DNA from 3 places in the Variovorax sp. 10N412 genome. Region 3 is predicted to be linked to each of the others. Evidence: predicted binding sites of a transcription regulator. Region 3 holds the regulator's gene; each other region holds the start of a gene.

Region 1 (2,264 bases), on a different contig from region 3:
GCATTGGCCTATGAAACCGGCGCGGGCACGTTTGTTGTGCGCTGCACCAAGTTGAAACCTTTGCCCTTTGCGTTTCAGCGCGGTGGCGCGCGGTCGACCACGGGCAGGTAGTCGGCCATGGCCAGCATCGACTCGGCCACGTCCACGAGCCGCCGGTTCTGGTTCATGGCGGTCTGGCGCAGCATCTTGTGCGCGTCTTCTTCGCTGAGGCGGCGGTGCGCCATCAGCAGGCCCTTGGCACGCTCGACGACCTTGCGTTCGTTGAGCGAGGCGCGCACGGTCTCGAGCTCGTCGCTCATGGCCTGCAGGCGCAGCGACTGCTCGCGGACCATGTCGACCACCGAGCGCTCCAGGTGCCGGCCGAACTGCGCGGGCGCGGCGGCCTGGGCGTCGGCGTCGTCGAAGAACAGCGCGCCGGCCTGCGGGACCAGCGTGTCGAGCACTTGCTGGTACTCCTGCAGCTCGTGGCGCGCCTGCGCGGTCTTGTGCTCGCACAGGGCGCGCAGGTCGGCGGCCAGGCGGTCTTCCACCGTCTTCATGGCGTCGATGCGGCGGGTGCAGCAGTCGAACCAGGCCTGGCTCAGCGGGGCGTCGGCCTGTGCGGGGGAAGCGCCGCGCCGCCGCATGCGCTCCAGCTCGGCCAGCATGGCGTCGGGCTGGCTGTCGCGCCACAGCGCGAGCACGGTGTCGCCCGAAAAGTCGGTGAAGACCTGGAAGCAACGCTCCTGCGACTCGATCAGGTGCAGCCATTGCAGGCGCTGCGCCTCGTCGCTTCGGCCCAGCGCGAGCGCGGCGGCCCCGAAAGCGCGCTCCTGGCCGGCGAACTCCTTGCCCTGCATGAAGTTGAACATTGCGACAAGCAGGCGCGAGATTTCGGGGTCGGCGGCGCCGTCGGCCGCTTCGAACACCACCGACAACAGGCCGGCGATCAGCTTGGCGAAGGCCGCGACCGCCTGTGCCGGCTTGAGTTCCAGTGCGTCGATGCGGCGGCGCAAGGCGGGCAGTGCGTCCAGCCCCGGCAGCACGAAGGCGATGCGGCTGAACAGTCGCGCGCCGTTGCCCGCGCCCACGCCGCGGTGGTCCTCGGTTGCCAGTTGGTCGAAACCGGCGCGCACCTCTTGCTCGAGCGCCAGGCATTCGGCGATCTGCGGGCCGCGCTGTTCCGCGAAGCGGGCGCCGCGGGTGGCGAGGAAGATGTTCGACATGCCGCGCTCGCGCTGCAGCGCGTGCACCAGGCGGCCGATCACGCTCACCAGCTCGCTGGTGCGGGCGAGCTGGTCCAGTTCGTCGATTTCGCAGCGGCGTGCGGCGATGAGGAAGCTCAGTCCGGATTTCATGGTGGGGCGCGGGGAATGCGCAGGGTCGTTTCAAGTATTGCAACATCCGTGCCTCCGGCGCGCGCTTGTCCCTTCGCGGGACGGGCGCGGCAGGCGCCACCTACACTCGGCGGCATGCTCTTGTTGGGAATCGAATCATCCTGCGATGAAACCGGCGTGGCGCTGGTCGAGTCGCACGGCGACGCGCTGCCGGTGCTGCTTTCGCACGCGCTGCACAGCCAGATCGCCATGCACCAGGCCTACGGCGGCGTGGTGCCCGAACTGGCCAGCCGCGACCACATCCGCCGCGTGTTGCCGCTGACCGAAGCCGTCATGGCCGAGGCCGGCCGTTCGCTCGCCGACATCGACGTGGTGGCGTACACGCGCGGCCCGGGCCTGGCGGGCGCGCTGCTCGTGGGCGCCGGCGTGGCCTGCGCGCTGGGCGTGGCGCTGGGCAAGCCGGTGTTGGGCGTGCATCACCTCGAAGGGCACCTGCTGTCGCCGTTCCTGAGCACCGATCCGCCGGAGTTCCCGTTCGTCGCGCTGCTGGTGTCGGGCGGCCACACGCAGCTGATGCGGGTGGACGGCGTAGGCCGCTACGCGTTGCTCGGCGAGACCATCGACGACGCGGCCGGCGAGGCCTTCGACAAGAGCGCCAAGCTCATGGGCCTGCCGTACCCCGGCGGCCCGTGGCTCGCGAAGCTGGCCGAGGGCGGCAATGCCACGGCCTTCAAGCTGCCGCGCCCGCTGCTGCACAGCGGCGACCTCGACTTCTCGTTCGCCGGACTGAAGACCGCCGTGCTCACGCAGGCCAAGAAGCTCGGCGACACGCTGGAGGCGAACAAGGCCGACCTGGCGGCGTCCACGCAGGCGGCCATCGTCGAGGTGCTGCTGAAGAAATCGCTCGCCGCGCTCGACCAGACCGGGTTGAAACGCCTGGTGGTGGCG
Region 2 (2,264 bases), on a different contig from region 3:
CGGCGCGCTGGACCAGCGTGCTGAACTTGGTGCCGAGTTCCATCTGGCCGGCGTTGGCCACTTCATGGTGATGCACTTCGACCGGGATGCCGAGGGCTTCGAGCACCAGGCACATTTCCGAGCGCATGTCCTGGAAGCTGTCGACCGGGGGCACCGGGAAGTAGCCGCCCTTGACTGCCGGACGGTGGCCGGTGTTGCCGTGTTCGTATTCCTTGTCGGTGTTCCACGAGGCTTCTTCGGAATCGATCTTCACGAAGCAGCCGGACATGTCGTTCTTCCAGCGAACGCCGTCGAACACGAAGAATTCGGGTTCCGGACCGAAGAAGGCGGTGTCGCCCAGGCCCGAAGCCTTCATGTAGGCCTCGGCGCGCTTGGCGAGCGAACGCGGATCGCGCTCGTAGGCCTTGCCGTCTGCCGGGTCGATCACGTCGCAGGTCAGGATCAGCGTCGTTTCTTCGAAGAAGGGGTCGATGTTGGCGGTGTTCGGGTCGGGCATGAGCTGCATGTCCGAGGCTTCGATGCCCTTCCAACCGGCGATGGAGGAACCGTCGAACGCGTGGCCCGAGGTGAATTTGTCTTCATCGAAAGCCGAGACCGGCACGGTGACGTGCTGCTCTTTGCCACGGGTGTCGGTGAAGCGGAAGTCGATGAACTTGACCTCGTTTTCCTTGACGAGCTTGAGTACATCGGCGACGGTCTTTGCCATCAGTTTCTCCTGAGTTGGATGGTGGTTAGGAATACAGGGACGAGGGATGCAGTTTCTGTGCCATTGTCACCTCACGGGATGAGGCCTTGATGAACGCTGCAAACCCCAAATAAAAGCGAAATTTCACCAAATTGGTGCCATCGACATTAACGCACCAATTCGGGTCCGAGCTTGGCATCAAAACCGTGCAAGCCTTCGATGAGCTGGGCATAGGCCGCCTCGAGGCGGACGCGGTCGCCCTTCACGCCAAGCTCGATATGACGGCCATATTCGGGGTGATCGACGCTCGGCAGGCTGAACACCTTGACGCCGGCATGCTGGTCTTCGATGGCCTGCATGAGCGGCGTGAGGGTGGCCTCCATGGCACCGAAAACGATCACGGACTTCTCGGCGACGGCGTTTCGGGTAAACAGATCGGCGTAACGGCCGTCGAGCACGGACTCGACCATCGGCCAGGCCATGACCGGGAAGCCCGGCACGAAATGGACGTCCGCCACGCTGAAGCCGGGGATCTTGTTGTACGGGTTGTGGATGAGCGTGGCGCCCTGCGGGAACACGCCCATGTTGAGCCGGTGCACGTTGTCGGACCGGTCGGGCTCGTAGGGCACGCCCTGCTCGCGCGCGGTGTCCTGCATGCGCTCGCGGATCAGCAGCTCGGCCTCGGGGTGCAGCGCCAGCGGCACGCCCAGCGCCTTGGCAGCGCACTGGCGGGTGTGGTCGTCGGGCGTGGCACCGATGCCGCCGGTCGAGAACACGATGTCGCCCGAGGCAAAGGCACGGGCGAGCGCTGCGGTGATGCGCGCCGGCTCGTCGCCGACGTATTCGGCCCAACTGAGCTGCAGGCCGCGGGCGGCGAGCAGTTCGATGACCTTCGCCATGTGCTTGTCGGCCCGTTTGCCGGAAAGGATCTCGTCGCCGACGACGATGAGACCGAATGCGCGTGTCATGGTGAACCCCATTGAGAAAGAGCGGCCTTGTTGGCTTGCGCGGCCTCCAGCGCCGGTGTGCCGCCGGCGGCCGACGCCGCAGCCACCTCGGCCACTGCGCGCTGGGCCCGCAACTGCCCGAGCGCGTCGAGGCAGTAGTGGGCGAACCAGAGCGCCGAAAAGGCAAAGACCAGTGTGTAGATCCAGATGGCGATCGGCACCAGAACGAAGAAGGCGGCTGCGAACAGCAGGCCCGACGCCCAGACGAGGCTGGGCGCCGCGCCCAGGTAGCCGCACAGCACGCCGATGCACAGCAGCGGCAGCCGGTGCGCGCGCAGCAGCGCGGCGCGCTCCTCGGGGCTGGCATGGTCGGCCAGCGCGTCGAAGCTCATCACGCGGTAGGTGAGCCAGCCCCAGATGAGCGGCGGAAGAATCAGCACGAGCGGCGGAATGAGCCACAGCGGCATCGACACCACCAGGGCAACCAGCGCAAGGAGGGTGACGCCGATCGAACGCAGGGCGCTGCCGAAAAAAGAGGCGCCCTTCTTCTGCTCCAGCGACGGAAAACGCCGCTCGGCCACCAGCCTGGTGAGTGCCGGCGCCATGAACCCGGCCACGATCAGCAGGCAGAG
Region 3 (2,264 bases):
AGCGCGGCGTCGCGCAGGGTGCGCAACAGGTAGCGGCCGGTCTCGTCGTTCTCGATCTGGTAGTACTGCACGTCGAGCGTGCGCTGGGCGCGGCGCGCCAGCTGGATGCGGGTATCGAAGGCGAAGTCGCCGCCGGGCATGAGCCGAAAGCCGCTCAGGTCAGGGTCGGGCTGGGCCGCCAGCGCGATCTTGCCCAGGGCGGTATCGGCCGACACGGCCATGGCCTTGACGGCGGGGCGCGGCGCCTCGTCGGGCAAGGTGGCGCAGCCGGCGAACAGCAGCACGGCCACCAAGGCGAAGAACCCGAGCCCCCGGCGCGACATCGGATGCTGGCGGCCAGGGCTCATGGTCGGCTTGCTACAGCGCCTTGCGCAGGTTGGCGGGCGCGATGCGCAGCGCCTCGCGGTACTTGGCCACGGTGCGGCGCGCGCACTCGATGCCCTGCTCTTTCAGCATCTCGGAAATCTGGCTGTCCGACAGCGGCTTCTTGATGCTTTCCGAGCTGACGAACTGCTTGATGAGCGCGCGCACCGCGGTGCTCGACGCATTGCCGCCGGTCTCGGTGCCCAGCGCCGAGCCGAAGAAGTACTTGAGCTCGACCGTGCCGAACGGCGTGGACATGTACTTGGCCGTGGTCACGCGCGAGATGGTCGACTCGTGCAGGCCCAGCTCGTCGGCAATCTCGCGCAGCACCAGCGGGCGCATCGCGAGCTCGCCGTGCACGAAGTAGCTCTTCTGCCGCTCGACGATGGCGTTGCTCACGCGCAGGATGGTGTCGAAGCGCTGCTGGATGTTCTTGATGAACCAGCGCGCCTCCTGCAGCCGCTGCGACAGCGCCTGGCTGCCCTCGCCCTTGTGCGCCTTGAGAGCGCCCGCGTAGATGTCGTGCACGCGCAGGCGCGGCATGACCTCCGGATTCAGCATGACGCGGAACTTGATGTTGGTGCCGCGGCCGGTCTTGGTGACGATCACGTCCGGCACCACGATGTTGCGCTCCACGTCCACGAAGCGCCGGCCCGGCTTGGGCTCCAGCCGCGCGATGATCTGCAGCGCCAGGCGCACCAACTCTTCGCTGGTGCGGGTGAGCGTGGCCAGGCGCTTGAAGTCGCGACGCGCCAAGAGTTCCATCGACTGCTTGCACACGGCCATGGCGGTCTTGCGGACCAGCTGTTCCTGCTCGGTCTCGTCCTGGCGGGCCAGCGCGCGCAGCTGGATGCCCAGGCATTCGCCCAGGTCGCGCGCGCCCACGCCCACGGGCTCCAGGCTCTGCAGCAGGCCGAGCGCCACCTGGAAGTGGTGCACGAGGTCGTCGAACTGGTCGTTGTCGTCGCCGGCCAGGCCCGAGGCCAGCGCGGGCAGCGAGTCTTCGAGGTAGCCGTCGTCGTTGAGCGACTCGATCAGGAAGCGCAGCGCGGCGCTGTCGTTCTCGTTCAGGCGCAGGCTCAGCGCCTGGCGGTGCAGGAACGACTGCAGCGACTCCTGGCTGCGCGCGAGCTCGGTGGCGTCGGCGCGCTCGTCGTCGCCCAGATTGTTCTGGCGCGCGGGGGCGTCGCTGCCCCACTCGCTGTCGTCGGGCGCGGCCATGTCGACGGTGCCGTCGCCTTCCCAGTCGGGCTCGCGCTCGGTGATTTCCGTGGCCGGGCCGTCGGAGTCGGCGGTGCTGGTCGTCGTCTCGGTGGAAGAAGGAGAGGTGCTGGCCGCCGGCGGCGCGAAGTCGCTTTCACCTTCGATGCCGTCGCCTCCATCGCCGCCGCCGTCATCGCGCGGGACCGGCGCATCGGCCGCGTCGAGCCCGAATTCCTCGCGCGCCGCCTCTTCCGCGGTGCGTTCGAGGAACGGGTTCTCGTCCAGCATCTGCTCGACCTCCTGGCTCAGTTCGAGCGTGGAGAGCTGCAGCAGCCGGATCGACTGTTGCAGCTGCGGCGTCAATGCCAGGTGCTGCGAGACGCGAAGGGACAGCCCTTGCTTCATGGAGAGCCCACCCGCCCTTACATCCGGAAGTGCTCGCCAAGGTAGACGCGTCGTACCTCGGCGTTGTCGACGATCTCCGAAGGCGTGCCTTGTGCCAGCACATGCCCGTCGCTGATGATGAACGCGTGGTCGCAGATGCCCAGCGTCTCACGCACGTTGTGGTCGGTGATGAGCACGCCGATGCCGCGTTCCTTCAGGAAACTGATGATCCGCTGGATCTCGATCACCGCGATCGGGTCGATGCCGGCGAAGGGCTCGTCCAGCAGGATGAAGCGCGGCTGCGTGGCCAGCGC

What was found. The regulator sigma-54, encoded in region 3, starts transcription at its own class of promoters, with help from an activator protein. The targets are predictions, from matches to a motif close to TGGCANGNAANCTGCTTT.
Region 1: the regulator sigma-54 is predicted to act here: its motif matches at 1,374-1,391, upstream of AC1DJH_RS22990 (nitrate- and nitrite sensing domain-containing protein).
Region 2: the regulator sigma-54 is predicted to act here: its motif matches at 752-769, upstream of glnA (type I glutamate--ammonia ligase).

What each region holds. Positions count from the first base shown of each region.
Region 1 is NZ_JBFTIO010000011.1:68,278-70,541, reverse strand. Features, by position in the region: gene AC1DJH_RS22990 (nitrate- and nitrite sensing domain-containing protein) at 75-1,337, opposite strand; gene tsaD (tRNA (adenosine(37)-N6)-threonylcarbamoyltransferase complex transferase subunit TsaD) at 1,452-2,264, shown strand, end outside.
Region 2 is NZ_JBFTIO010000001.1:638,472-640,735, forward strand. Features, by position in the region: gene glnA (type I glutamate--ammonia ligase) at 1-706, opposite strand, end outside; gene AC1DJH_RS03270 (competence/damage-inducible protein A) at 853-1,653, opposite strand; gene AC1DJH_RS03275 (EI24 domain-containing protein) at 1,650-2,264, opposite strand, start outside.
Region 3 is NZ_JBFTIO010000006.1:236,028-238,291, reverse strand. Features, by position in the region: gene AC1DJH_RS16975 (phospholipase D family protein) at 1-347, opposite strand, end outside; gene rpoN (RNA polymerase factor sigma-54) at 358-1,971, opposite strand; gene lptB (LPS export ABC transporter ATP-binding protein) at 1,989-2,264, opposite strand, start outside.